DNA from 3 places in the Romboutsia sp. 1001713B170131_170501_G6 genome. Region 2 is predicted to be linked to each of the others. Evidence: riboswitches for the same ligand, from Rfam matches in the RefSeq annotation. Region 2 holds a riboswitch; each other region holds the start of a gene.
What was found. A riboswitch is a leader RNA that binds a small molecule or an ion and turns the genes downstream of it on or off. The one in region 2 is predicted to bind cyclic di-GMP.
Positions count from the first base shown of each region.

Region 1: another riboswitch for cyclic di-GMP. It lies ahead of I4U89_RS08530 (M60 family metallopeptidase); the one in region 2 lies ahead of I4U89_RS09180 (NPCBM/NEW2 domain-containing protein).
Region 3: another riboswitch for cyclic di-GMP. It lies ahead of I4U89_RS01395 (flagellar basal body protein); the one in region 2 lies ahead of I4U89_RS09180 (NPCBM/NEW2 domain-containing protein).

Region 1 is NZ_JADPFC010000002.1:583,529-594,344, reverse strand. Features, by position in the region: gene I4U89_RS08535 (EAL domain-containing protein) at 1-1,196, shown strand, start outside; cyclic di-GMP riboswitch class I at 1,288-1,371, shown strand; gene I4U89_RS08530 (M60 family metallopeptidase) at 1,604-7,264, shown strand; gene I4U89_RS08525 (cell wall-binding repeat-containing protein) at 7,347-10,316, shown strand.
Region 2 is NZ_JADPFC010000003.1:103,743-114,558, forward strand. Features, by position in the region: gene I4U89_RS09180 (NPCBM/NEW2 domain-containing protein) at 1-2,425, opposite strand, end outside; cyclic di-GMP riboswitch class I at 2,637-2,723, opposite strand; gene I4U89_RS09185 (SagB/ThcOx family dehydrogenase) at 2,998-3,756, shown strand; gene I4U89_RS09190 (vWA domain-containing protein) at 3,857-5,266, opposite strand; gene I4U89_RS09195 (ATP-binding protein) at 5,270-6,400, opposite strand; gene I4U89_RS09200 (hypothetical protein) at 6,413-7,216, opposite strand; gene I4U89_RS09205 (helix-turn-helix domain-containing protein) at 7,410-7,964, opposite strand; gene I4U89_RS09210 (D-serine ammonia-lyase) at 8,218-9,579, shown strand; gene I4U89_RS09215 (hypothetical protein) at 9,630-9,914, opposite strand; gene nhaC (Na+/H+ antiporter NhaC) at 9,935-10,816, opposite strand, start outside.
Region 3 is NZ_JADPFC010000001.1:274,385-285,200, reverse strand. Features, by position in the region: gene fliI (flagellar protein export ATPase FliI) at 1-875, opposite strand, end outside; gene I4U89_RS01420 (FliH/SctL family protein) at 872-1,651, opposite strand; gene fliG (flagellar motor switch protein FliG) at 1,632-2,708, opposite strand; gene fliF (flagellar basal-body MS-ring/collar protein FliF) at 2,725-4,287, opposite strand; gene fliE (flagellar hook-basal body complex protein FliE) at 4,310-4,627, opposite strand; gene flgC (flagellar basal body rod protein FlgC) at 4,643-5,047, opposite strand; gene I4U89_RS01395 (flagellar basal body protein) at 5,052-5,375, opposite strand; cyclic di-GMP riboswitch class I at 5,822-5,904, opposite strand; gene I4U89_RS01390 (CDP-glycerol glycerophosphotransferase family protein) at 6,833-8,311, opposite strand; gene I4U89_RS01385 (class I SAM-dependent methyltransferase) at 8,378-9,127, opposite strand; gene I4U89_RS01380 (NTP transferase domain-containing protein) at 9,177-9,827, opposite strand; gene I4U89_RS01375 (HAD-IB family phosphatase) at 9,800-10,402, opposite strand; gene I4U89_RS01370 (glycosyltransferase) at 10,440-10,816, opposite strand, start outside.

The DNA of each region.
Region 1 (10,816 bases), on a different contig from region 2:
TAAAAAACGAATATGGGTCAGAATGGTTATTAGGGTATTTACAATCAAAGGATATAAATCCTATAGTTATATGGGTAGACGATTATAAAAAAGCATTACAAATGTTAGATGACAAATCTGTAGTGGCAACACTTTCGCCATCAAATCCAAATAAACTTAATAAGTACAATCAAATTTATAAATTTTCACCAGGATCTGTATATATAACAGCATCGAAGAATAGTAGATGGATTATAGATGAAATTGATAGTATTTTAGACAATTACACTGAAAAACAGAAAAATGAATTAGAAAAGATACGTTTAAAATACTTTAAAAATAAAGTTACAAAAAGAGAAATATTATTATATGCTATATCATCAATACTTATATTATTTATAGCAATAAAGTATATAGTACCAGCTATAAATATAAATAAGCTAAGAAAAAAAATAAAAGATAACTTAATAAAAGATAGATATACAATTTATTATCAACCAATAATTAATCCTAAAAATGATAAAATTGTAGGGTTTGAAGCTTTAATTAGATATATAAATCCTGAAGGTAAAATAGTATCGCCGTATTTTTTTATAAATGATATTGAAAAGAGTAATATGACTGAAGAGTTAGCAATATGGGTGTTTAAAAATATATTAAGGGATTATGAATGGTTTAAATTAAACACAAATCTAAAGGATGAAACGTTCTACATTTCTATGAATATATCTTTCAACGAGATAAAAAGCAAAAAATTCTTAAAAACAATTGATTCTACAATTGAAGAGGATAAAAATTTTGATAATAAAAATATTATATTTGAAATTGTTGAAAATATAGAATCAGAGAATTTAAAAGAAATAAAAAAAGGTATGGAGTTTTTACAAAGTAAAAATATAAAAATAGCTTCAGATGACTTCGGCGTTAAATACTCAAATCTAGATATATTATCCAAACTTAACTTTGATATGATAAAAATAGATAAATATTTTATAGATGAGATTAAAAATAATAAATTTAATCATGAAATTATAATATTTCTAAGTAAGGTATGCAAGCTAACGAATAAAAGCATAGTATTAGAAGGTGTTGAATTTAAAGAACAAGTAGATATTATAAAAAATATAGACTACGGCAATATATTTATACAAGGATATTTTTATGGAAAACCTGAGGATAAAGGCAATATAGAGTTAATTAAAAATATAAGAAATTAAAAATAAAAAATGTTTTAGATTGTCAAAGTTAAGGGTATATTGTATAATTGAAAGCTGGAAATATTTTAATATAAAATATTTTTAGTTTAAAATAAAACATAGGCAAAATTAAGGAAACTTAATGACGCAAAGCTAAAGGGGCTAAAGTTAAAAACCATGCCAGCCAGTTGCTAGTACAGTATACTATTTATTTTTTTATAGTAAAAGTTGCTTATTTAGTAGAACTGAATGGAATATAGGGATTTTTAGCCACTTCTTAATGAAGTGGCTTTTTAAGTTTTAAGTCTTTTATTTGTATAAATGTTTTAAATTACTTCATTGATTAAATGAGTAAAGATAGTAATTAACAAAGAAGAGATGACTAAACCAAGTAAAATATTTAAGTAAAAAATAAAAGGAGTAAAAATATGATGAAAAAGGCAATGTCATGTACATTAGCGGCTACACTTGCTATATCTCCAGCTAAGGGGTTTGCAACTGAAGTTAGTACAGATGAAAACACAAGTTTACCAGAAGTTAGCCAACCTACTTCCATAACAGGGAAACTAGAAGTAGACATAAACTTTGCTACACCAATTATAAATAATTCACAAAATGATATGAAATTAGTGTTAAGGGGAGAACAAACTCAAGAAGAAGTATCGTTAGCTACAAATAGTGGAACTACAAAATCAGGAAAAATATACACTATTGAGAGACTTAATTCATCTAAAAATCCAATTAAAGAAGGTGAAATGGTAAGTTTTATACGTGTTATATTTGAAAACTTAGAACTTGGTAATTATAGTTTTGACTTAAGTGCTAGTGGCTATAAAACTGCAACTGTAGATAATATAGACATAACTAATTACTCAAAAAGGGTAAAAGTGGGAACTAGAAAAAATCAAGTTGTAAAATCTTATGGAGAAACTGAAGATCAAAATGAATATGAAGAATATCCAGCATTATTTTCAGCAGGTGATGTTAGACAAGATAATGTTATAAATATGGAAGATTACAATATATTATTAGAAAATATAAACACAAATAATGACAGTTACGATATAAACAAAGATGGAAAAACTGATATAGCTGATTTATCTTATGTAAAGGAAAGTATAGGTAGTGAAAAAAACATACCTACAGATAGAAACTACATTGAAAATACTGATGCAATAATAAACCCAGATAATGTAGGAATGACAGTTAATGAAGAAACTACAGTAAATGGTCTTACTGGGGAAGAAGCTAAAAATGAGTTAAAGAAACTTCTAGTGTCAGGGGACTCTAGTGTAGCAATAGGAAATAAGGACGTAGCACCAAGTGAAGAAAATCCGATAAAGATAGGAATGGATTTATCTAGTATAAGCTCATTTAGAACAAGTGGTGCTGTAGAGATGGAACAAGTAGTTATAAAGGCTCCAACATCTACTAGTGAAGACGCAGGTATGCCAGAAACTGGGTTTATAGAGTATAAAGTAGATGGAAGTGATGAGGTACAAAAAGTACCATTTAATGGAGGGAATGTTAAAAAATCTAGAAGTGGATCAGATGACTTAGTTATAGATTTAGGAAGTCAGATAGCAGTAAAAGAAATATCTATAAATGTTACTGGAAATAGAGGTAACAAAAACATATCTGAAATAGCTCAAATAGAGTTTTTAAACAATGTATACAAAGAAATACCAAAACCAGTAATAAGTATACCGACTATAAAAACATTAGAAACATCTACAAATTTACATGATGAAAGAATAACAATAAGTTGGAATCCTCAACCAAATGTAACTTCATATGAGGTTAAATACTTTAAGATAGATGACAAAGGTGACAGAGTTGGTCCTGAAAAGAAATTACAAACTAATAAAACAAACTTAAATATATTAGATAAAGCAATAAAGCCATACGATAAGTTTAGAGTAAGTATACAATCATTAAATGGTGAGTGGAGCTCAGGGTACGCAGAAGATCTAGCTAATAAATCAGAAGAAGAGGGCGGATTATCAGAAGAAAAGAAAAAAGAGCTTATGCCATACACTTTAGATGGAACTGCAGATAATGTTGATGAAAACTTTAACATGAAAGAAGACTACTATGGATTAAATGGCAAACAACCAAATATGGGAAGTGTATCAGATATACAAGTTATCCCTATAAATGCTCCAGATGTACCAATAAACTTAAATGTTCAAGAAGGGTATAGATCTCTTAAAATAAGCTGGGAAAATCACATACAAGCTAGAGATTTTGATATTTTCTACAGAAAGCTTGGAGATAAAGATACAAAGTGGATAAAAGCTAATGATCCTAGAGTAACATTAGGAGAAGATGAAGTTGATAATACGGCTAAAAATCTTGATAAAAGCAAACTTCACAGAAGTCATAACTACACATTAAATGGTTTAGATGATGAAGCAACATATGAAGTAAGAGTAACTGCTACAAATCATCTTGGAACAAGTAAGATGTCTCAAATTTACTTAGGTACTACAACATCTATAACTCCACCGAAGATGCCTAATTATAAACTTATAAACACTCCTAAGGCTAATGTAGGAGATGGAGAAATAGGTACAGAAAATATTAAAAGTGTTGTAAATCACAGTGATGCACAAGTAAATAATGAGTTTGCTGTTGTAGACAATGACTACTCAAGTATTTACATTATAAATGACTGGGATGCAGGGGGACATTATGATAATTTTAGAGGTCCTATAGTTGAATTTAATAAAGAATACACTATAGATAGAATAAGTTTAGCTGTAAGTGAAGAACAAGGAAAGAATATAATTCCGGAGAAGGTTAGATTACGTACATTTGAAGACCCTAATAATCCAAAGGTACATAATACAAGGGTTATATCAACTACAGCATCAAATGGGAAAAAGTATGCTACGATAAAACTTAATGAACCTATAACAACTAACAAGATACAGGTTAATCCATCAATTCCTAGTTATGGTTCTAGAGTAGTAAATATAGCAGAGCTTAAATTCCATGAAGCAGATAATATAGAACAAGACGTAAAGAACCTTTATAAAGATGAATTTAGAGTAGAATTAAGAGAGGGTGTTACTCAAGAAGAGATAGATAATATAAGAAAAAGAGCAAACACAATGGACTCAGTAAGTAAAGAATATAATCCAGATAGAACTAATATATTAAAAGATCTTGATGTAGCTGAATCACTTTTAAATGGAGCTAACTTATCAAATGAAATAACTACATTAGATCCAACGATAAAAAGTAATTCTGGGTCAAGTGCTTTAGGAATGGCAAATGATTGGCAATCTTTAGGTGCCGTTGCAAGACCAGGTAAAGATGGAGATCAATCTAAAAAGATAGTTGTTTATGTGGGTTCAGATGATCCAGGTGCAAAAGTTGAATTAGCATTTTTACAACATTTTGGACAACCAAGTAAATATATGACTAAATCAAAGGCTTTAGGATCAGGAAGACATGAAATAACTATACCAGAAATATTTAATAATGATGTTGAAAAAGGTGGACAAGTAATGGCTAGAATGGCTTCTGGTAAATCTGATGCCACTATAAAGGTAAGACTAGCTGGAGTTGATGAAATACCACATTTAAATGTAAACAACATTATAAATGATAAAGATAAAGAAGATGAAGTAAAAGATAAAATAAGAACATATATAAAAGAACTTAAAAAATACGTATCAGATTTACCTAATATGTACAAAAAATCAGTTACAGCAGAAGATAGAAAGAATAATATATACACTTATGATGCACAAACTTCAACTTTAAATGCAACAGATATAGAAGGAGATAGATTTACTCTTACTATGCCAGCATCACAAATACTAAAGGGAATAGAATCTGGGCTTAAGGGTAATGAAAATGATGAAGTTGAAAGAGTATACAATGCACTTTTAGCTTGGGAGCAGCAAATACAATTAGGTTATGCTAAAAAAGGTGTATATGAAAGTGTTGAAAATGCACCAAGTAAAGAAGAATATGAAAAGCATAAAGCACCTGCAACTCGTATGAATATAAAATATCAAAGAATGATTATGGGAGCTGCTGGATATGCATCAAGTCACCACGTTGGAGTAGGTTACGGAGGAGTTCCTGTATATATGCAAGGTGTTCCATTTAAATTTGATGAAAATCAAAATTTAATAAATAAAGATGAAGCTCATTTATATGATGATTTAATTAACCATGAGATTGGTCACGTTTTAGATATTAGAAATAGAACTTATGATGAAACAAGTAACAACTTAATGGTTGCACTTTCAAATTCAATGCTTAATCAAGATCCAACATCAAAGCTAGGCAAAGATACTTATAAAAAGATGTATGAAAAAGCAACTTCAAATACTTTAGGGCTATCAACTGATAGAAATGTTGTACTTGGAATGCTATGGCAACCATATTTAGCATACGAAAATAATGATACATATAAGATGCTACTTAATGACAATGATAAAGACTCTAGCAATGACTCTTACTTTGCTAAGTTAAATAGAGCATATAGAGAGATGACTGACAATGAAAAAGCTAATGCTGATAGAGATCAGTTATTAATAAGAATGACATCTAAAGTAGCTAATAAAGACTTAAGTAAATTCTATCTTGCTTATGGTATAGTACCAAATGAAACTACATTACAGTATGTAAGCAAGTTTGATAAGGAAACTAGACCTATACAATATATAAATGATGAAGCTAGAAGACAAAGATTAGCAAAAAATGCTGATATGTCAAGTGACACTAAGCTTGTAGCAAGCTTTGAAAAAGACAATAAAGGTAAGCAAATAGAAGATAAATCTTATGTCAACCAAGATACAGTGCCTATAAAATTATCTGTTAACAAAGATAGCGATAAGATATTAGGATATGAAATATACAGAAATGGAAAGCCATGTGGATTTGTTGAGAGAAATAAAAATGGGGAAACTATATTTAATGATGTAGTTGATAATTCTAACAACAGAGTATTTACATATGAAGCTATAGCTTATGATTACAATTTAAAAGCAACTGAAAAAGCTAATTTAGGAACTGTAAAAGTAAGACATGATGGAAGTGTAAATAAAGAGAAGTTAAATATAACAAGTAACACAATTGATATAAATGACTCAAACTATGATGAACATGCAAATAATCCAAATCCTTCGTTGGCTAAGGTTATAGATAATAATGACTTAACAGTATATGAAGGTAAAAAACACGATACAAATGAAGATCCATATGTAGTAATAGATGCAAATGAAGTTAGACCTTTAGCTGGTATAAAATATACTGCACCTACAACTACTAGCAAGTTCTTCAAGATAAATAAAACTTCAAAAACGGCTATACAAAACTATAAATTAGAAGTAAGTAATGATGGAAAAACTTGGACAACTGTTAAGAATGGTTCATTTAAGTTAGATCCAAATAATCCAACAGAAACTATATACTTCGATAAAGAAGGTGTAGAAGGTGGAAATCAATTAAATGTATACAACACTAGATTTGTAAAATTAACAGCTCTAGGAGCTACAAATATATCAATAGCTGAATTAGATTTAATTTCGCCACCAGGAGATAATATAGAAATTGGTGTGTCTGATGATAATATAAACTACAAAAATGGTTTAGGAATCCTAAGTGAAGAATTTGTATACCAAGTAGATAATCCAGATACATCAGAAAATGAGAAAAAGAGTATACCAAAAGGATCTGTTATTATAACTGGTGAATACCGTGGAAACCCAGCATTTAATGTACCATTAGTATTAAATGAAAATGAAGAACATATAGCTGATAAATATAAAGGTCTTCTTATGGCTGATGTTCCTGATAATGGGAATTTAGAAGAAATAGCAGAAGGAAGCTGGGTATATTGGGTAGAGCCAGATTATATAGGTCAGTTCATGGAAAATAAACAAATATTTGCAGAATTATATAGAACGGACACTGCAGATGCAAAAGATGATGGACAAAGATTAGTAAGTGATACTTTTAAGATAGATGTACCAAATGAATTACCAAAGATTAGTTTATCTGGTGGACAAGGAAAGAATAGAAGTGCAGTAAAATACACTGAAATTAAAACTAAAACTCTAAGTTAAATACAATAGATAAAAACATTAGAGAGTAGATTTATTAAATCTACTCTCAACAAAGTCTAATATATGACAGGGAGATGAGATTATGGCGAAATTAAATCCTAAGACAAAAGTAGTTGCTTTATCAGCAGTAGTTGCATCGACGGCAGCTGTAGCTTATGCAAGTAATGAGATATCAAATCATAACAATGAAGCAAATACAGATAAAGCAAAATTGTTAGTAGATAAAATAGATAAAGACACTGTAAAGATATCAATAGATAATGTAAAAGATGCGGTTAAAGCTTTCCAATTAAGCTTAAAAATAGATGGAAATGTTAAGTTTTTAGGTGGGGACGAGAATATAAAGTGGCTAACTACTACAAATAAGGATGAAGCAGATAGTTCTATAATTAATAACTATAAATTAAGTAATGATAAAAAGACTATAGATATATTTGTAACAGCTGATTCTGAGTTACAAAAAAAGGGTCCAGTATTAGAAGTATGTGAGATAAAAGTAGATAAAGTAGGATTAAAGTCAGATTCTTCTTATAAAATATTACCAAACACAGAAGAAGGAAAAGTGGCTTATAAAAGTATAGATACAAATAACTCTTCTACAGAAGAGAATGATATGTTATCTGATGATAAAGTTTTAAGTATAAATACGCCACCAAAGATAAGACTTAAAGAAAGCTTAAACAATGGGGATACAAACAGTGGAGACAGTTTAAGAAATAATGAACCTATAATAGATACGAAAAATAATATTATAAAAATAAAAGAAGGATATGCTTTCGATGCTAAAGAGTTTGTAGAAGTAAGTGATGAAGAAGATACTAATATAGGTAAAGAAGCAGTTAAAATTACTTATACAGGAGCAAATGGAGAACAACAAAAGGTTGAAGGTGTTGAAAATAATTTAAAGTCTGGATCTTATGAAAGAATTGCTACAGTAGAAGATAGTAGTGGGGAAAAAGCAAGTCTTAGAATGAATGTAGTAGTAGAACCAGATGTGTGGGATACTAAGCCTACTTTAGTAGGAGTAAAAGATAGAGTTGAAGTAGTTAAAGGTGGAGTATTTGATCCATTACCAGCTGAAATAAAAGCAACAGATGCTAAAGGGAATGTATTAGAAGTTAAATTAACAGGAGACTTTGATTTAAATGAAGCAGGAGAATATACATTAACTTATAGTGCAAAAGATAAGTTTGGAAATACTGTATCAGCTACAACAATATTAAATGTTGTAGAAAATGAAGCACCTAGAATATTAGGTGTTGAAGATATAACTATAAAGCAAGGTGAAGACTTTGATCCAAAAGCTGGAGTAAGTGTTAATGATAGAGAAACTAAGTTAACATTAGATGATTTAAAGATTTCTGGAACTGTAAATACAGCAATAGCTAAAGAATATAAGTTAGTATATGAAATAAGTGATGGAATAAACACTACTAAAAAAACAAGAATAGTAACAGTAACAGAAAAACCAAAAGAAGATAATGAAGCACCAAAATTTGAGTATAGTGGAAAAACTAATATTGTATTGGTTCAAGGTATGAAATTTGAAGAACCAGCTGTAAGTGTAACTGATAATGTAGACTCAGATTTACCTATAACAAAATTAATAACAGATAAAGATGGTAGAGTAATAAATAATATAGATACAAATAAACCTGGAAAATATAAAATAGAGTATTCTACAAGTGATGAGTCAGGTAATAGATCAGAACTTATAATAAATGTAGAAATAAAACAAGGTATACAAGGAGTAGATGCATTAGGTGGAGATGCTACTAATGAAAAGAATCCTTTAGAATTTGAAGCAACTAATGATGTAATTAGCTTAAACAATTTTATAGATAAGATAAAAGATGACAAATATGAACCAAAGGTAGTAGGAGAACCTAAAATAGACAATGATAAAGCTACTTACACTATAAAGTTATATAAAAAGCAAGGCTTATTTGCAAGATTGTTTAACTTAAATAGAAATAGTAATAGTGAAGTATATTATATAAAAGTAACTGTTCCAAATACTAAAGATTTTAAAGAAGTAATGGAAGCATTACCAAAAGATAATGCTACAAATCCACCAAATACAGGTGGAGGTGGAGGAACAACTCCATCAACACCAGCTACAACTGTAACAAAGTTAATGGGTAGTGATAGATATGAAACAGCAGCAAAAATATCTAAACAAGGATGGTCAACAAGCGCTGATACTGTAATAATAGTAAATGGAGACAACAAATATTTAGTAGATGGGCTTACAGCAACACCACTAGCAAGTGTAAAGAATGCACCAATATTATTATCTAACAGCAAAGCATTGCCAAAGTTTTCAATAGATGAAATAAAAAGACTATCACCTAAAAATGTAATAGTAATAGGTGGAGAAAATGCAATTCCACAATCTATAATAGATGAAATTAAAAAAATAAATTCATCTATATCAGTAAAAAGAATAGGTGGAAATGATAGATACGAAACTTCATTAAACATAGCAAAAGAAATCGATAAAACAAATGATATAACTAAGATATACGTAGGAGCAGGAAATGGTGAAGCTGATTCACTATCAATAGCATCAGTAGCAGGAAGAGAAAAATCTCCTATAATACTTAGTAAAAAAGATGGACTTACTAAGTCTATATATGATTATATAAAATCTGAAAATGTAGTAGATGGACATATAATAGGTGGACCTAACAGTATATCTGATAGTGCTATAGATCAAATAAATACTGCTATATCAAAGGATATATCAGGAAATAGAATATCAGGAAGTGATAGAAAAGAAACTAATGCTAAAGTTATAGATAAGTTCTACACTAATACTCAATTAGATGGCGTAATAGTTGCCAAAGAAAATGATTTAGTAGATGCACTTACAGTTGGACCACTAGGTGCTAAAGAGGATATGCCTGTAGTTCTTGCAACTAATGAAGTTAATAAAATGCAAGAAAATATATTAGGTAAGAAGAAGTCTCCTAAGGTTTATGAAATTGGAGGCGGAATAAAACCTACTGTAATAGAAAAAGTTAAGACTTTAGTTAATAATAGAAAATAAAAATATAATTATGTCATGAATATATACTTACTTTAAAAAGCTAAAAAACAAAGAGCATAGATAAAAATGTCTATGCTTTTTCACATAATATGTGGGATATAAATGCTAAAGTTTTATAAGTGTATGTAGTGGCATTTTCAATATGAATTTATATAAATCTATTGATAATTCAATGAGATAAGGATCAAAGAACTTTTGGAAAAAGTTAATTATGCAATTGATGCTGACAATGATTTTAACTATAAAAAAATTGTTTTTGAGTTTTTTTGAAATAAAGAGCAAGTAAAAAAAATATAATGAAGGGTAGTAAAAGGGTGGTTTTAAAGGTCATCCTTTTTTGGATAAACAATGTAAAAAATAGAACGTGCATAAAGGCAAGAAAGATACTAAAACATACAAATAATATAAAAAATGTGTTGAAATTTTGTAGAAAAGCATATATAAATATATAGATAAAATCATTTAAATGCTAAATTAAATTAATTGAAAATATTTGAATA
Region 2 (10,816 bases):
AGAATCCTTTTCTATCAGTTTGTCTAGCACCATAAGCTATTCTGTCTATAGTTATAGGGTCCACAAATTCTACTATTACTTCGTTGCTCCAATCTGCACTATTAGGCTTATTAGTTTCCCAGTAAGTACTTATATCATTATCTGCCGCATTTTCAATTCTTTGAGAACCGTATTGACCACCATTATTAGTTATTCTCTTTATATTTGAATAAGGAATTCTAAATTGCTTTATATAATCTTTATTGTTTAAATGGTTGAACTTTTTAGTTACTGCTTTAGAACTCTCTATTTTACCTTGCTCAATTAGGACTCTAGCATTAGCTAAATCTTCTTTAAAATCTGCATAGAATGGATGCTTTTTACATACTTCTTCTAAAGCATTTAATTCTTCAACAGTATCAAATTCTTCGCTTACTGCAGTTATAGTATTGTCAGTAAATAATCTACCCATTTTATCTAAGACTTCGTCTTCTCTATATAGACCAAATTCAGACGCTACTGCCCAATTTTCATGTGCTTCTGTGAATACAAATTTAACTCTTCTAGCTTGAGTTGGATTGAACTTTATTGCTATTGAATCCCTAGTTATGTTCGAGCTACCACTAGTAACTTTAGTAAATGTATCTCCTGATAAAGTTTTAGAAATATAAATGTCAAATTTCTTTGCAAACCCTCTATCCCTTGGAGAAGTGTAAACTACTTTATCTAAAGTTTGTAATTCATCTAAAGTCATTATAACTTCATTTGTATGTGTCTCACTATTTCTAGCATCAGAATGCCAATTAGTTTCTATGTCACCATCTATAGCCTTATCTATAGTACTAGTTGACCAATGTCTACCGTTAGTAGTTATGTTCTTTATTTTATCATTACTTATTTTAAATTTCTCATCATACACTTTTAATTCTTCTGACCCAAACTCTTTAAACTTAGTTACTTTAGCATCAATATAAGTTACGTTATTGCCCGCTAGAACCTGTTTAGCATCGTTTAAATCTTCTTTAAATTGACTGTATAAAGGATGTTCCTTTGCTTCGTTCTCTAAAGCAGTAAGTTTATCTAATGTACCGAAATCAGGATTTACTTTGTTCTTATTACTATCAGTGAATAATGTTTCCATCTTCTCTGCTATAGAATCTTGCTTATAGAATCTTGCTTCAGATATGAATGGTCTATTTTGATAGCACTCTTTAAATACGAACTTCAATCTCTTAAAGTTTGTAGGGTTAAATTTAAATTGCATAAAGTCTTTAGAAACTTCTGCAGTTCCCTTAGAAACTAATTTGAATGTATCACCTTGAGAAGTTTCTGAAGCATATATTTCATACTTAGTAGGGAATCCTTTTTGATTTTCACTTCTAGGTAATAATGCTATTCTATCAAGTTGCTCTATCTCGTCAAAAGTAAATATAACTTCATTAGTAAAATCATTACTATTAGCTCTGTTTGTTTCCCAATGAGTATTAGGGTTATCGTCGTACATGTACTCTATTTTAGTTCCAGAGTAATTACCACCATTCACTTGTGTATTAACAATGTGGTCTTTACCTAACATAAACTTATCATCATAAGCCTTTTGGTTTTCAGTTCCATATCCTAATAACTTAGATACTTTAGTTTCAGTAAAGTTAACCTCATTGTTCTCTAGAACACGTCTTGCATTATCTATATATTCTTTAAAGTTAGCATGGAATGGATGTCCTTCAGTTTCTTTCTCTAAAGTGTTTAATGCTTCAGGAGTTGCAAACTCTGTACTTACTTCATTCATGTTTGCATCAGTAAATAATCTTTCCATCTTATCTAGAGTTCTATCCTCTTTATAGAACCAAAACTCTGCGGCACTTGCCCACTCGTCATGTGCTTCTACGAATTTGAATTTAACTCTCTTTGCTCTTACAGTATCAAATTTAAATTCAACCATTCCACCTGTAACTTTACTTCCTTCTACTTTTCCTGCTAGTTTAAAATCTTCGCCTGTTTCACTCTCAGAAACATATATCTCTGCACTAGTAGGATATCCTTTACCTTTAGCACCGTCTTGTCTTGTAGCATAAGCTAATCTATTTATCTCGGCTATATCTTTAAACTCCACAGTTACTTCATTTTTAAATTCATTTGTATTTCTAGTGTTTGTCTCCCAATGTGTGTCAAGTTTACCATCTATAGCATTTTCTATCTTAGTTCCTGGATAACTTCTTCCATTGTTTGTTATAGACTGTATCCCGACTCTATAAAGTTCATTATACTTAGCGAAGTTAGGATTGTTCTTTATTTTAAAATCACTAACAGTCATAGTTTTAGTAACTTGTTCCTCTATTGCTAATGCTTTTTCCTTTATTACTTCATTAGCAAAAACGTTTAAAGCAGGTGTGCTGTTTGTTGCTATAACAGATATGGCCAATATTGATGCTATCTTTTTCTTCATAATATTCTCCCTCTTATATTATATGAATTTACAATAACTAAATATTTTACCCAAATTTTGAAATATAGTCTTGCCATAGAGCTATAGTTGTTTTTATGAAATAAAAAACTACCCTCTATATAAAGGGTAGTTGCCATCTAAAGTAAACATCATAAAACAATCTTACGATTGTATCATAAGATAACTCTATAAAAACAAAGAATATCAATTCTTTGGCAACTGGCTGGCATAGTATAATTTTACCTTAGCCCCTTTAGCTTTGCGTCTCTAGATTTCCCTAGATTTGCTAATATGTAATTTTTAGTCATCTATCTTAATTATACATAATTTTACATAATTTTAAATAGTTTTTTTTAATTTAAAATAATTTTAATATTTTTTAGTACATTCTATTTATCCAAATATTCATTATTGTTGAATTAAAATATTTATTCATTTTTTATTTGATGATTCCTTTTATATGTAATTAAACTTCAAATATGAAAATTTTACCATTTGCACTTTTTTACCCTATATTTATATATATGATATAATAAGTATAAAAATTTATACATTTTAATAAGGAGACATCTATGGATAAAATTGCACAAAACAGAGAATTTTTTAAAGCTGATTTTGAAATACTAAAACAGATAAAAACCGATAAACAAAAAGGAATACCCGCTCCTTCTTTCCAAAAAGAATATGATTCAAATTCTAATTTAATAGAATTACCTCCTGTAAGCAAAGACATTTTAGTTAAACCTAACGTACTAGATTGTATAAATGACAGAAGAAGTATAAGAAAGTATAGTAATGAAAAAATAAATTTAGCTGAACTTTCGTATTTACTTTGGGCTACTCAAGGAATCCAAACTGTAAAAGATAAATTTAGCGCCTTAAGAACTGTACCTTCTGCTGGTTGTACTCATCCCTTTGAAACATATTTAATAATAAATAATGTTGATAATTTAAAAAGTGGAGTTTATAGATATTTACCTTTAGAGCATAAACTTTTATTTATAAAAACTTTAAACAATATAGATGATGAAATAGATAAAGCAACTCCAAATCAACCTTTTGTTCAAGGTTTTGTATCTAAAAGTGCCGTTGTGTTTGCTTGGAGTTGTATTCCATATAGAAGTGAACACAAATTTAGTGTAACTGCTCATAAGAAAATACTTATAGATATTGGACATGTTTGCCAAAATCTTTACATAGCATCAGAATCTCTTAATTACGGGACTTGTGCTATTGGAATCTATGATCAGGATATAATTGATAATATGCTAGATTTAGATGGAGAAAATGAGTTTGTAATTTATATGGCTTGTTTAGGTAAAAAACTTTAATAAAATAGTTTAATTATAAATATAATAATATTACTTTAATAAATAAAAAAAAGTATTGATGTTTCCATCAATACTTTTTTAATCATACCCACTATAATATTTATAAAATTGGAGCTTGGTTATTCATTGAATATCCATCATTTCTAACATCACTCATGTCTAATGTATCATCTTTTATTTTAACCTTGCTAAGTTTTTTAACTGCTCCATAAGGCTCTCTTAATGAAAGTTTGTCTCCTCTGCCAGAAATAACCCATAAAATCTTATACCCTCTAGGTATTACTTGTAGCTTGTCTTCTCCTTTACCATCAGTAAAATATACCAATAAATTAATTTTTTTATTATTAGCATATTCAAAAACTGGGCTAAACTTAGTTGAGCCTCTCCTTTTAAGTCTTTCTTTTATATCTTTTACAGATTTGACTTTATACACACGTCTAATTTCATTGTCACATTCTATAATTGTAATTTCATGATTATAATTTTTTACTATATTAAGTACTTCCTTAATAGCCTGTTTAAATTCTTCATCACTAATACTTCCACTTATATCAAGTGCAACAGCTATCTCTGCTTTATGAGATCTCAACTGGCCCCTCAAATCTAATCTATTTGGCTGTCTTCTATTTCTTCTTGTTATAGTCTTCTTTTTATTGCTTTCGACTGTTCCCATCAATCTATTAAGATATAAGTTCCAAGGCAATTCACCTTTACTATTTTTAAATGATGATATCATCCCATCTAAGTATTCTGGAATTTTACCTTTTTGAGAATTATTAATAGCTTTTTGGGTAAATTCTTTAAGAGTTTCTTCATCTAGATTGTTAGAATCTTCCCAAATATCATGAGTTTTTTCTGGATTGTATTCAGTTTCTATATCATTAGACTGACGAGTATCATCTTCTTCGCCATCTTTATCTACTTCTTGTAAATCTAATTCAGTTTGAATTTTTTCTACATAGTATTCAAAAGGCTCATAAGGTTCAAGTTTTAAATTATATTTTACATTTACGTTTTCTAAAGTAACAGCATATGGTGGTAAATTATTTAAATATTTATTAACCACTATATCCATAGCCATATTAATAGCTAATGTGCTATATTTTCCTTTTAATTCTTTTGCTCTTACTAAATGCATAGATATTACATGAAGAATTTCATGTTTAATTGTACTTTCCATTTGCCTCATATTAAGATTTAAAAAAATTATTGGATTAAAGTATATAACATACTTAGCTCCTTTAAAATTTATAGCAGTAGGACTACTTATATCAAATCTTATTTCTCTTGATGTTTGAAATAAAAAATATCCATAGAAATTATCTTTGTCTTCCATAAGGCTTAAATTAACTTTGTCTACTAAACTAAAAAATTCATTTTTGAAATCTTGTGGTATGTCTATCTCAAATTTTTCACCCTTGTGATTTGCTTTTAACATAGCATACGTATCTATAATTTGCTCTGCTTTGTAATAAAGCTCTCTTTTTTGTTTATCAAAGTAAGTTTCCATAGGCTATCCCCTTATTAGTTTATAAGATTCAAAGTAAGCCTCTACGAATTCTTCATTTTCTATCGCTTTTTCATATACTCTTTTATAGCTATTTTTGATTTCTTTCATAATTCCTACCATTAAATCTATAGGATATGCTTTTAAAAACTGTACAAATCTATTAATATAATAACTTGATTCATAATCTCCATTTTTTATATTAGATTCTAAATCTCTTAAAATATTCATTGCTGATAAATAAAGTCTTGTATGACTTTCTTTTTTTACTTTTTCTATAATAGATTTACTTAAAGTTTCTCCACAAAAAACCTCTTCATAAGATATAAGTGGACTATAATCTGATTCAATAAAGCTTATAAATTCCTCCGCAATAACATTTCCTACATTTCCTTTTATTACATTTAAAAATACAGCCTTTGGTATTGAATCTTTTTGTTCCTTATATACCTTGTAACTTTTAGAAACTCTTTCATAACTTCTTGGAGTTGCTGATACATCTCCTTCATTTATTTTGTGTAAATACTCTGGGAATGTCGATATAAACTCTATGACTTTTTGCTCAATACCTTCATCTATTGCCCATCTTAACCATTGTGCATGGTCTGGTTCCATGTTTAACCATACAAATCTATTTTCTTGAGCTGCATCCATATCTACAACTTGGTAATCAAAGTCTGAACCATACTTACTTGATGGATTCATTGCTGCTAAAATTTTTACATCATCATGTAACTTATATCCATTTATTTCTCTATTTAATATTAAGTTCATAAGTTCTTGTTGTACCGTATGCTCACAACGATTTATTTCATCTATAAATAAAAGAACTGTATTTCCTTTAGATATTTCTTCGTCAATTTCTCTTAACTTGTTATGAACTGCATATACTGTTGTTTTCTTTTCTATTTCATCTCCATTGGAGTTAACTCCTAAATAAGATGCTATAGTTGGAAGACCACCTATTTCACCTTCTTTAAGAAGATTTCCATCAATAACAACTAAACTCCAATTATTTTCTTTAGCAAGCCTTTTTGCTAAAGCTGTTTTTCCGATTCCACTCTCTCCAACTACTAGAGGTACTTCCCCAGTAGCTAAAACTAAGTCAACGCTCTTTAATGTATCTATAAAATTCATTTTTTATTTCTCCTATATCATCTTAAGTTTTTCATCTACAGCTATTTTTTTAGCTTTTTTACTTCCGTATTTATAAATGAACATTATCTTGTCCATTGATATATTATCATTATTTTTATCTATAGTTTTACAATTTAAAAAATCTCTAACGTATTTTTCTTCAACATCTTCCTTTGATAGCATTTCTTTTAATACTTCTTCTAATTCATCTTTAGCTATCTCATTTTGAATATATTTAATTACTAAAATATTTACCTTTAAAAATTCTAACATTTTATTTTTATCTAAGTTTTTTATAAATCTAATAGCTGCTTCATTACTTTTAATAGCTAAAATCTGTGCATTATAGCTAGGTGAATCTATATATCTTAATGCATCATAACTTATTTTCACAGCCTCTTCTTGCACACTTTCATAAGGATTTTTTATATATTTTAGTGAATCGTAATCTTTTTTTACTGCTAATAATTGTAGCTCCTCACTTGGATTTTCAATATATTTGATAGCCCATCCAGCTTTATCTATAGCTAATTTAATTACTTTATCAGTTGGTTTTTTAATACAATCTAAAATAGTCCAGCCATCACTTACAGCTTTTATCATCATCTCTTCTGTTGGTTTGTCTATATATTTAATTGCTCTAGCATTATTATCTATAGCTAGTTCTTGCATCTCTATAGTTGGATTTTCTATATATTCTAATACAAGCCCATTTTTCTTTATAGCTAATAACTTCATCTCATCTGTTGGATTGTTTATAGTTTTTATAACAAATGGATTGTTATTTATCATCTTTATAAGTTTTGTTTCTTCCATAGCATGCCTTTCTCTCTATGTTTATTTTAAATTTTTATTATTTATAATTATTTCTTATTATAATTAATATACTTTTTTAATGAATTTAAACAGAATAATTATGGCAATATATAAAAACATACCCAAATTGATTGTAACTTTAGGTATGTTTTTATATAAGTTCTTTGATTTTTCTAATTTATTTTATTATTTTCTAGAATGATGGAGGTGTTACTGCAAATATAACTTCACAATCTTCATCAGTATTATTTTCCCACTTATGATTTGAATGTGGTGGTATTTTTACGCTATCTCCACAGTTTAACTCAATAACTGTACTCATCAAATGTAAACTTACACAACCTTTTATAACATAAGCCACTTCTTCCCCCTTATGACTAAAGAGTTCTTTTGAAGATGACTCACCTTTAGGTATCTTCATAAGCATAAACTCTATAGTTCCTTGTGAATTTGGAGTCAATAATTCATAAGCAAAGCTATCACCCTCAGCAAACATTATTTTTTTACGACTATCTTTTCTAACTACTAAATTTTCAGTTGGATTATCATTTATAAAAAAATTAAATAATGGTATATCTAGAGCCTTAGAAATTTGTTTTAGTGTATTTATAGACGGGTTCGATGTCCCCTTTTCTATTTGACTAAGTAAAGAAGGCGTTACACCTGTTAAGTTAGCTAATTCTTTTATGGTCAAATTTTTTCTTTTTCTATATTCAGTAATATTTCTTGATATATCTACTTCATTCATATATTAATTTACCTCATTCGTATATTTAAAATTATCATTAAATAATTATATCAATATAAATTATTCTTAGCAATTTAATTAAATTATATTTAATTTTCATAAAAATAATTAAATATAATTGACGTCATTTATAAAAGATGCTAACATTAATTAAGTATTATTTAATAATATCAAATAAAATTAATTAATACTTAATCAACATTAACAAATATATGTAAGAATTAAAAATAAAAATATAAGGATGGTTATTATTATGCCTAATACAAAAGTTTTAAACAAAGAAATATCAACTTGGATTAAAGAATATCCTTCATTAAAAGAAATAATAGACTTAAAAGAATCAATATGGATAAATCCACTTCATACTAATTTTGATAAAGGTATGGAAAATATTTCTCTTTCTGAAGCTGATGTGCTAGATGCAGAAGCAAGATTAAATAGATTTGCTCCATATATAGCTCAAGTATTCCCTGAAACTCAATCAGAAAATGGAATAATAGAATCTCCAATAGCTAAAATAGATAATATGAAAGCTAAGTTAGAAGAAATTTGTGGTGAAAAGCTTGCTGGAAATCTACTATTAAAATGTGACAGTCACCTTAAAGTATCAGGATCTATAAAAGCTAGAGGTGGAATATATGAAGTATTAAAACATGCTGAAGATTTATCTTTAGCAAACAATATAATATCATTAGAAGACAACTATGTTAAATTAGATAGTGATGAAGTTAGAAAATTCTTCTCTCAATATTCTGTAGTAGTTGGTTCGACTGGAAACTTAGGCCTAAGTATAGGTATAATGAGTGCTAAACTTGGTTTCAAAGTTACAGTTCATATGTCTGCAGATGCTAGACAATGGAAAAAAGACTTATTAAGAAGCAGAGGTGTTGAAGTTATAGAATACGAATCTGATTATAGCAAAGCTGTTGAAGAAGGAAGAAAGCAAGCTGAAGCAGATGCTAATAGCTACTTCGTAGATGACGAAAACTCTAAAAACTTATTCTTAGGATACTCTGTCGCTGCTAAAAGATTAGATAAACAATTAAAAGATATGAACGTAAAGGTAGATGCTAATCATCCACTATTTGTATACTTACCATGTGGTGTTGGTGGAGGTCCTGGTGGAGTGGCTTTTGGACTTAAACTTTTATACAAAGATAACGTACACTTCTTCTTTGCTGAGCCAACACATTCTCCATGTATGATGATAGGATGCATGACTGGTGAGCATGATAAAGTATCTGTTCAAGACTTTGGAATAGACAATATAACTGCTGCTGATGGATTAGCTGTTGGTAGAGCTTCTGGATTTGTTGGTAAAACATTAGAAAAATTAATGAGTGGATGCTACTCTGTTACTGATGAAAATATGTACAGATTATTAACTAAAATGGCTGATAGTGAAAATATATTCTTAGAACCTTCAGCACTTGCTGGTATCCCAGGTATAATAAATATACTTACTTCTGAAGAAGGTAAGAAATATTTAAAAGCTAATAATCTTGAAGATAAGGTAGAAAATATAACTCATATAGCTTGGGCAACTGGAGGAAGTATGGTACCTAAAGATATGATGGATGAATACTATAACAAAGGTGTTTCACTACTTAAGTAGTGAATAAAAGGTATTATCAAGATTTTGATAATACCTTTTTTCTTGTAAATTTAATTTTCTATTTTAATTCCCCTACTTTTTTCTTTTGGTGCAATTATAGTTGATATGAATATCAATATTATACTTATAATCCAAGGTTTTAATCCAAATTGATTAATTAGCAAATTAACTCCTGAAATTGTAACTAAAGCATATCTCAGTGCAATCAAAAATATATTTTTAGACATCTTACCAGATAACATGATTCTAAAGCATAATGTAACCATTCTTAATCCTATAAAAGCTGCTATTAGCCCAACAATATCTTGGATTAAATAATAATAATGAAATTCCATAGTTAATTACTCCTTACTTTTTATATGACATTAATCTCTTCTTCTTCTAATGCTTTAAGTTCCTCTTCTGTATAAGTATTCATCGTAAATCCAGTAACTCCGTATATAAATGTTATTACTGGAGTTATCCAACTTAAGAAACAATATGGTATAAATTCAAATGCACTAACACCTAAAGTTTGACTACAAAAGATTGCATTAGAGTTCCACGGAATTAATGGAGCGCCAAGTGTTGCAGTATCTTGTATAATTCTAGATAAGTTTTCTGGTTTTAACTTAAAGTCCTTGTATAAAGGTGACATTATAGTACCTACAAATACAGAAGTAAACATCATAGAAGAACTAAATGCATTTGCTGCATAACTTGCTATAAATGTAGATCCTATTAGCTTAGTTCTAGAGTTTCCTATTTTATTTAATATAGGTTGTAATAGTACATCTAAGAAACCTGTTTTTTGAAGAATACCGGCTATTACAAATACTATAAATACTAATAGTACAGTTTCAGCCATACTCATTATACCACCACGGTTTAGTAATTGGTCTGTATAAGTAAGACCTGTATCTATAGAAAAACCATTAAGCATATAATTTAATAAACTATTTATACTTTCTCCTTCTTGAATAAATGCTATAACTGCCCCTAGCGCACCAGAAGCTAATATAGACACTATAGCTGGCTTTTGTAACAATAATAAAGTAAATAAAAATATTATTGGAATTATAGCAATAAAACCTATATTAAAATTATCACTTAAAACTTTCATTACTTGGTTTATTTGATTGTAATCTATAGTATTGTTAGCATATTTAAATCCTATAACTGTATATAAAACAATACATATTATATAAGCTGGAGCTGTTGATAGCATCATGTGTTTTATATGAGTTATAACATCTGT
Region 3 (10,816 bases), on a different contig from region 2:
ATAAGTTTTGGTAACATAGCAAATACAGAAGGTGTGTATCCTTTTTGTGCTGGCGGTTCTCCTATAGCTAATCCAACTTCTCTTTGAGCCATAGCAAATCTTGTTACAGAATCCATCATTAATATTACTTTTTTACCTTTATCTCTAAAGTACTCGGCAATAGATGTAGCTGTTAGTGCTCCCTTTAATCTTACTAAAGGTGATTTATCTGATGTAGCGCAAACAACTACCGATTTCTTCATACCTTCTTCACCTAAATCTCTCTCAATGAAGTCTAAAACTTCCCTTCCTCTTTCTCCAATAAGAGCTATAACATTTACATCTGCTTCTGCCGTTCTTGCCATCATTCCTAAAGTTGTACTTTTACCAACTCCACTACCTGCAAATATTCCTATTCTCTGTCCTTCTCCACAAGTTAAAAATCCATCTATTGCTCTTATTCCTGTTGGCATTATATTTGTTATTCGAGGTCTTTTCATTGGATCTGGTGGCTCATTAAATAAACTATATCTTTCACCTTGCAAAATCATATTTTCATCAATTGGATTACCTATGCCATCAAGTACTTTTCCTAAGAGTTCATCACTACATTTAACACTAAGTGGTACTCCTTGTGCAATTACTTTGCAACCAGGTCCAATTCCTGTTAACTCTCCAAGGGGCATAAGTATTACATCTCCATCTCTAAAGCCTACAACTTCACAATTAATAGGAATATTCAAATTATTATATACCGAACATAACTCACCTACAAATCCTTTTATACCTTCGACTTCTATTGTAAGACCTATAACTTTTTTTACTTTTCCTTCAGATATAACAGTAGGGATATCCTTTATCCTACTAAGTATTCTTTCAAAATCTATGTCTATCATAATAGCTCCTCTTTAACCTTATCTATTACAGCATCTACACCTACTATTATTCTTCCTTTTACGTTTTCTATAATAGCATTTCCAATATCTATAGATTCATCTTCTAAAACGAATACGTCACCTTTAAGTTTATTACATTCTTTTAAACTTAATATTTCATTATTTAAGCTATCTTTATATAAAGGATTTATTTTTATTACTATATTTTCCTTAAGCTCATGCTCTTCAATTATCTTAGTTAATAAAGTATTCATAGATGATTCTGATTTAAATTCATCCCTTAGAACTTGTCGAGCTATACTTATACTAATTTTTAGTATTTCTTCTTTATTTAAATTCATATACTCAGATACTTTATCCTTAGCCTGTATTAACAATTTACTTGCATTATTTACAATTTCCTCAGACTCTTTTTTTGCCTTTTCTATGTTTTCTTCATATGATTCTTTGTATCCATCTTCATATCCATTTTTAAGCCCTTGATTGTATCCATCTTCATAAGCTTTCTTTTCTATATTTTCTCTTTCTAACTTGCTTTCTTCAATTATCTGACTTGCCTCGGCTTTAGCTTTGTCTATAATGTCATCATATTCTTTTTGAGCTTCTTGTAACTTAATATTTATTTCTTCTTTTTTTTCTCTTAATTTTTTCTCTAAGTCTTCTCTAAGCTTTCTTTCTTCTTCACTTTCAATTTGAGAGAGGTTATTTATTGTTTTTACGCCTTTTAAGTTAACATTTTTAGCTTTTATTATGTTACTACATGATAAACTCATCATCTGATCCTCTTGTTAAAGTTATTTCACCCATATCTTCAAGTCGTCTTATAACATTAACTATATTTTGCTGTGCTTCCTCTACTTGAGATATTTTTATTTTTCCTAATAAATCAATTTCTTCTTTAAGAGCTTGTGATGCCCTTTGAGATTGATTTCTAAATATGACATTTGATACTTCCTTAGATGCCCCTTTAAGAGCAAATGCGATATCTTTAACATTAACCTCTTTAAGAATTCTCTGAATAGTAGAATTTTCAAGTCTTACTATGTCATCAAATATAAACATATTAGCCTTTATATCTTCAGCTAATTCGTTGTTTCTTTCTTCTATGTAACTTATAATACTTTTTTCTGTCTTTCTATCTACATTACCAAGTATTTCAACCAAGCTATCTATACCACCAGAACTTTCCATTTCTCTTTGTCCAAGTTTTGATAGTTTCATTTCTACAGCTTCATCAATGGCCTTTATTACACTTGGTGATACTGATGATGTTGATCCTATTTTTAGTGAAACTTCATTTTTAATCTTAGGTGGCAACTCACTTAATATCAAGGCAGCTTTGTCTGATTGTATGTGAGATAAGATTATAGCTATAGTTTGTGTACTTTCACCTTGTATACATGCTAATATCTGCTCTGGTTCAGCTTTTCTTGCTGCCATAAATAGCTTTGTATAAGCATCATATCTAATTCCTTCTATTAATTTATTAGCTCTTTGGTTTCCTAAAGCTCCATTAAGCAGTGATTTTGCATAGTCTATACCACCTTTTAACACAAATTCTTTTCCTTTATTTAGTTCTATAAATTCTTGAAGAATTTCTCTTCTTTCTCTTGCGTTGACAGTATGTATATTAGCTATTTCTACACCAATCCTTTGTATTTTCTTATCAGATAGATTTTTAACTATATCCGCTGAAACGTCAGTTCCTAATGTCATTAAGAGTACTGCTGCCTTTCTAGCACCAGTAACTCTTCTAACTTTAGGTATATCACCTAAATCAAATGCATTTCCTGATTTAGTACTCTCTACTGATTTAGTAACTTCATTTTCCAAAACAAACTACCACCCTTTACTCATTTAACCAATTATTTATTAATTCTGTAACTTCTTCTATATTTTCTGAAGCGTATATCTTAACTTCTTCCTCTAAAGTCATATTTTCTTCATCATCTTCTAAATTGTGTAGCCTATGTTTTTCCATTTCTTCTAGCTTTTGATTTATCATATCTATTTCATTAGATTCATCTATTTCATCAATTTCTTTAGATTTATTCTTTTTCTTAATAATAAATATAGCTATAAGTGCTATTACTATAATTAGTAATAATCCGGCTACTATATATCCTGTTGTTTTTAATAACTTAGCTACTCCATCTTCATCACCTAATGCATTTTTTAAATTATTTTTAGCATTTACATCAAAGTCCATAGCAACAACTACTACATCATCGCCTCTATCTTTTTCTACTCCAATGGTATTCGCTACCATATCTTTAACATCTTTAATAGCTCCTGCATCTAATTTGCCATCTATAGCAACCGAAGCAGTTATTCTATTTAATTCACCTTGAGCCTTAACGGTTTTAATTTCTGTCTTTCCTACTTCATATTTTATATCTTCGCTTTTACTTTCAGTAGTTCCATCATTTACATTGCCTTTATTATTCATATTGTTATCAACAGTACCACCTGTGTTTACTGGCTCTTTAGATTTATTTTCGCTTTTTGATTCACTCACTATAACTTTGTTAGGATCTATTATCGTTTGAGTTTTTTCATTTGTGTCAAAATTCAAATCAGCATTAACAGTTGCTCTTACTTTTCCTACTCCAAATATAGGTTCAAGTAATCTAACTATATCTCTTTCTAATCCTTTATCTAAATCTCTTTCTGCCTTAGTAGCAATATCAATTCCATTGGAATTATCGTTAGAATTTTCTTTTCCATTTTCATCAAATATTCCTTCTGATAATAAGACCATATTTTGATTGATTACCTCAACATTTTGTTTTGGTATGTTTGGTGTACTTGCGGACACTAAAGATATTATAGATTTAACTTGTTCTTGGCTTAATTGTTCTCCTACATTTAAATCTACATAAACGGCTGCTTTTCCAGGTATGCTCTCTTTAGCAAATACAGATTCTTCACCTTCTGTTATATGAACTCTTGCATCTTGTACTTGCGGAAAAGTTTTTATAGTTTTTTCTAGTTCACCTTGAATCATTCTTTGTTTTTTTACCTCAAATTCTTCATCTGTAAGACCTAACGATGATCCTTCATCCATAAGTTCAAAACCTTTAGAACCATTTGAAATTTTTCCAGATAGTTCAAGTCTTAACTTATCTACCTGATCTTTAGGCACATATATACTATCGCCTTCAATTTTTGTCTCAACTTTTTCTTTTTCTAGTTCTTTAGTTATAACAGATGCATCATTTGAATCTAAACCTGAGAAAAGAACATCATATTTATTATCATTTTTATATTTGATTCCAAATATTATAGCTAGTATAATTGCAATAATTCCAACTATAATGGCTATTTTCTTTTCTTTTCTCATTTCCTTAAAGTTTTCTTTTCTTGTTTTTATAAATTTTTTTATCTTTTCTATTAACTCTTTAAAATTCATCTATCTGCTCCTTATTAAGGAATTACAATTGTACTTTATTAATTTCTTGGTAAGCATCATATAACTTATTTCTAATCTCAATCATAAGTTGCACTGACATTTGAGATTCTTGTGCTGATAGCATAACATCATGCATAGAAACATCTTCACCTTTTATAAGAGCTTCTATCTTTTCATTTGAATTTATAATACTATCATTTACCTTACCTATAGCATTCTTTATAACATCTTCAAATTTCTTGTCTGGCTTTTCATTTCCTTTAACTTTATATGTAGTATTATTTTTAATAGCATTAGAGAATATATTAGAATTAACATTTATATTACTTATTCCTGTCATTTAACCACCCACTTTCTATCTGCCTATCTCTAAAGCTTTAGATATCATATTTTTTTGAGCATTTAAAGTATCTACATTAGATTCATAAGCTCTTGATGCACTTATAAGATCTGACATTTCTGCTAATAAATCTACATTAGGATATTCTACATATCCATCTTTGTCTGCATCAGGATGATTTGGTTCATATATTTTTCTGAGAGGAGATTTATCTTCTTCAATTTTTTTAGTTTTAACACCTAACATTCCTAATTTTTCATCATAATTTTCTTCAAATGTAGCTATCTTTCTTCTATATGCTCCTCCATTTTTAGTTCTTGTAGTCTGCATATTAGCAACATTAGAAGATATTACATCCATTTTCATACGTTCTGCTGCCAAACCACTTGCACTAATTCTCATACCACTAAAAACACTCATTTATTTACCTCCCAGATATTATACTTTTTGTCATAGCAATTTTTATATTTGTAAGACTTACTAACGCATTATATTCTAATGTCGTAGCTGCTTGATTAACCTTCTCATGTTCAATATCAACGTTGTTCCCATCTTCTCTGACCACAGATTTCTTATCAACCTTTAACTTTATACTAGGAACTTCTAATTTATTCTTTAAAGTATCTTCGAAACTAACATACTTTCTTTTATACCCTGGAGTATTTATGTTAGCAATATTTTCTGCAATGGCATTGCTCCTTAAATGTGTAGCATCTAGTCCCATTTTCATTAAATTATAGATTTCCATATTACTCTCCTTCATTAACTTTATAAATCAAAAAACTACTCTATAAAGAGTAATTTTGTATACTACATAACATAGTATCATTGTTAGGGTTTGATTATCTTAGATATAAAATTAAATCAATATACTTTTCGTTTGTTTTCTTACCTTTTTCGATTATAAACTTTTTTTCACTTTTTTTCCATATCATTTATATTATTACATATTTTTTCCTATTATGTTAAAAAAATATAATATACGTAATGAACTTTTGTAATATAATCAAGTTATTACACTTTTTATAATATTATTTTTTTAAAAAAAAATAACTCTAAAGAGAGTTATATAATATCAGCGCCGATAAATAGAGATACATAATTTTGGACACGAGTAATCAAAATAATTTATATATTATTCATAATTATCCAAAAATCATCAACTTTATATATCGAAAACAAAAACACATAGTTTTTGGCAACTGGCTAGCATAGTTCCCACTTTAGCTCCTATAGTTTTGCGTCACTAGATTTCTCTAGCTTTGCCTATTTTGTTTTTCGTCCTCTTTCTACACTTTTCGACATTTTCTTCTACACACTAAATATTATAGTATAATTTAGATTTAATCAAGTTTTTATTCACTTTTTCTTACTATTTTTTTTCAAACTAATTTTAGAAATATATTTAAATTTATTTTTTAATTACAAAGTATAATTTTATTTTATTTTATCTTATATTTTATATTATACGGCTATTAAAATTAAAACTTTACATTTTTTTGCTACAACAACATAATAATATAAATTATATATTAGATGACAACTTCTCTAATACTAAAAATTTTTAACTTAAGTATTCTTATTCAGATAAATTTATAAGTATTGAAAATTTAAATAATATTCCTATTTTTTTAAATTTTGATTGTGAATTTATTTTTAAATTCACAATAGTTAATTGATTTGAATAAAATAGTGAAATTATAAAATCAGATACACTTATACCTATATTAGTTCCTAAAGGTATTTTTGATATAAATATTGGTTAAATACTCAATTAAATTTATAAAATTACTTATAATACTTATCTACTTTATTAATCAATTAAAACTTATTATAGTAATAAGATATATGATAAATTTAATTTTCACTTTAATAAATTTTATAATATTTGCAATATCTAAATTTATTATTTCGTTAAATAATAATTAATATTGTATTTATATAATATTATTAAAACTTATCACTTAAAAAAATAGTTAAAGATTTTTGCGTTGATTTAACTGATCTTAATTTAGGTTTGTTTTATGAATTTATCATGATATGTAAAAAGTTATTAATTATTATAAATACTCTTATAGTTAGAATTATATATCTACATTAAACAAACTTGATATTTTTATAATAAAATACAAAAAGTCTTTTAAAACAATTACTTAATGTAATAAGTTGTTCATGACTTTTTGTATTTAATATTATTGTAAAATTTTAAAAATAGTTATTTTCAATATACTGCTTTATATGTTTGTGAACTTTTTCTCCACAACTACCATCAATATTAGAAAGAACAGTGTTTAATGCATTAATTCTAATATCTTTTTTGTAATCTTTTTCATTAACTACTAAATCTATAAATTTATCTACAGTCATTTCTTCTTCACCAACTATATAATTAGAAAATATATCAAATACACTTTCATGATAAAACTCTCTGTTTAATCCTATATCATATATTAAGACAGGTTTTCCTGTAGCCATATATTCAATTAATACAGAAGATCTATCTGTTATTAGCGCATCAGATATTTGAAAAGCTTCGTAATAACTAGGTGAATTGTCAATAATTATATTTTCTGTATTTTTTGCTGAGCTTAATAATTCTTTATACCTTTTATAGCATTCTGGGGCCTTTGATTTGACATATGAAAGCTCTAAAGGGTGAGGTCTATATATTAATCCATAGTTTAAATTTTTCCTAATTTTATTAAATACTTCTTCAATTTCATCTAGTACTTTATCTCTTCCATTTATAACTTTCATTAAGTTTGTAGTCCATAAAAATACTTTTTTCCCCTTAAATTTATTTTTGTAAAACTCATTTGTAGTATTTGATTTTAGACTACTAACTAAAGCATCAAATTTAGGTGATCCAAGAGGCAATAATTTTTCTCTAGCTACCCCACTATATTCTGCAATATCTGAAAATACATGAGATTGTACAACAACTTTATCAAATTCTCTTGTTCCTATAAATGAGTAAAAGTCTTTATAAAATGAAATTGGATAAGTACCTAATATTCCATAAGTAACATATACTAGCATATCTGTATATTTTTTTAAATTATAAGAAAAATAGTTACTATCTACTCTAGTAGCATTGTTATATTCATCATATTGATTGTGTATATATATAACATCTGGATTGATTTTTTCTAAATCAAATGTTTTATAATCAGTAATAGGTACATATTTAGGCAACATATCACCTTCATATGTAAATATAGCGTCAGTATCCCCATTACTATTAGAAATTAACTTATAGTATGGTATTGGTACTACATAACAATTGCAATTTGCATCTTCTTTAGCTTCTTTCCAAATACTTTCAAGACTATTCCACATAGATGCATTGTATGGCATAAAAACAATATTATATTTTTCTTTCATGTTTTTATTTATAATATCTATCATGTCATTTATCATATTAATAATTTTATTGCAATCATCAAGTTTATCTGTATCTTTTGTTTTATTTAGATTTTTCAATTTTTCTAATATATTATTTGATAGCTTATAAAGTCTATCGTCACATTTTTTAGCGTTTTCGAAGCTATTTTTAACTGTATTAATAGCTTGTATACAAATTTCAGACATAAATTCATAGTCTGTATTTAAATTTTTAATTATGTAAGAAATACCTTCTATTGAAGTGTTTAAAATTTCTATTATTCTTTGTTTTTCATTCATTTTTTAAATCACACTACTTTCTATAAATCCAAGATTTAAATTGTAACTTTAATTATAAGTTTATGTTTAACCTCTCTTTAAAATAAAATAGTGCCTCTCAGTTTCTTTGTATTGCTTTTTATCAGTTAGAAACATTTCGTTTTCTATAATCTTAAATCCATTATTTATAAGAACTTTAAAAACATCTACATATTCATCAATTGTTCTATATATAACATTATATTCACTATTTAATTCATTAGAGTAAAAATCATCTAGGGTTAATCTTTCTTTTGTAGCAATTGGTGATGCTATATATATCATAGCCTCTTTATCTAATACTTTGAGTAAATTTCCAAAACATATGTTAAGTTCTTCATCATTTATATACATTATAACGCCTGCTAAAATTACTTTATTAAACGGGGCATTACTTTTTATAACCTCATTATCATATATATTTATAAAATCACATATTTGAAAATCATAACTATCATTACAACCTATTCTTTTTCTAGCTATATTAAGTAAGTCTTCTGCAAAATCAGTACCTAAATAGTATTTACTATCTAATACTATCATTTCTGCTAATCTCCCTACTCCGCAACCTATATCTAGAACTTTAGAATTTTTATCTATTTTTAATTTAGGTATAATAACTTCTTTTTCATACTCATCTAATAATTTTGCATATTCAGAGTCATTGTCATTACATTTTACAGCTTTATAAGGATTATCTTCTGTATACTTTTCTGCTCTTTTATTCCAAAATAATTTGACACTTTTTTTATTTATATTTATATTTTCCTTATATACCCTTGTATTTTTTTTCGTCATATCATTTCTCCTAGTTAAGGTTTGGTTATCAATTCATATTTAATCGGCTTTATTTGTATCCATTTTTATACCAATCTAAAGCTTTTTTATATTCATTCATATTATCTATTTCCTTTAAATTTACATGAACTACTTTTAAAGGTAAATTAGGTGTTATCATTTTATATACATGGTCATTTCCACTCTTAAGTTTATCTGCATATATTTTAAACAACCCAGTCCATTCATATTTTCCATGTTTTCTTGAAAAACTAACTGCATGTTCAGTTCCATCTATAGATTCAGTATCTATATATACTGGTTCATTAGTATATGGATAACAAACACCTATTGCTTCTTCATCATCTTCTAATATAAATTTTTCGAGGTCTTCAGGTTTAAATAATACATCTCCATCTAATGATATAATCATCTCATTGGAATGTTTTTTTCCTAGTGATAAACTAGCAGCAGTTTTTGTGTTAATATAATCATGATTAAATACAAAAGTAATATCTTTTCTATATGAACAAACTACATCAATAACTTCTTGAGCTTGATATCCTACAACAATTCTTATATCATCAAACTTGTCTAAACATTCTAATTGTCTTATTATTAATGGTTTTCCATCAATATCAATTAATGATTTGTTAGTATTTAGACCTAATCTAGTTCCCATTCCTGCACAACTTATAATAATCGTTTTAGAAACTGACATAATTTCTCCTCCTCATAAAACGCATAATCACAAACATTTAATACACTAGGAGCTATTGGTCTAACAGCACCAAATCCAATTCCTATATCAGCATACTCTATCATTTTTGAGTCATTACTTCCATCTCCAATAGCTACTATTGGTCCATCTATTTCTTTTATTATATCTTCCTTTTTTATAACATTTACAACTGATTTAATATATTGCCCATCTGTTAAAGCCTTTGATGAATAATATATATCATTTAAACCTAACATATTCATGAGTTCACAAATCCAGATATCTAGATTACCAGTTATTATAATGCATCTATCTATATTATCTAAAACAAATTTAATTAATTTTTCATTTAATGTTATATTTTTAACTATACTGCGTACTTTTTTTACAGGTATCTCTTTTAATATTTCAATTCGCTTTAGAAAACTTTCTTCAAAAGATAACTTACCTAGCATAGTCTCTTCTGTTATTTTACTAATACTTTCATGACATCCAATATACTTTGCCATTTCAGGAAGTATTTCTTGTTTTGTTAAAGTTGAATCTAGGTCAAATACAAATTTATATTTACTCAAATTTGCGCCTCCTCTTATGACATAATTTTTTGTATATTTAATTTATAATCATAATTTTTTCTTTTGATTCTAAAACTATGTTTTCGTCTTCACAGTTTTTTACTATTAATTCAAAATATTTAATGGCATCTTCATATTGTCCTAATATTTCTTTTATGCATCCTATATTAAAAATCACATTGTAATTATATCTATCTAATAGATATGAATTTTTAAATATTTTATCAGATTCTTCGAACTTTCCTTCTAGCATTTTTATAATTGCTTTAAAATTTAGTATCTCTGCCTCTTCTTCAAATATACTTTCATATTCATCTATCTTTTCTTTAGCTTCAATAATATTTCCTATCTCTATGTCATTTTGAATTATCGATTTATATTGTTTTTTAAGACCATTTAGCTCTTCATTTATAT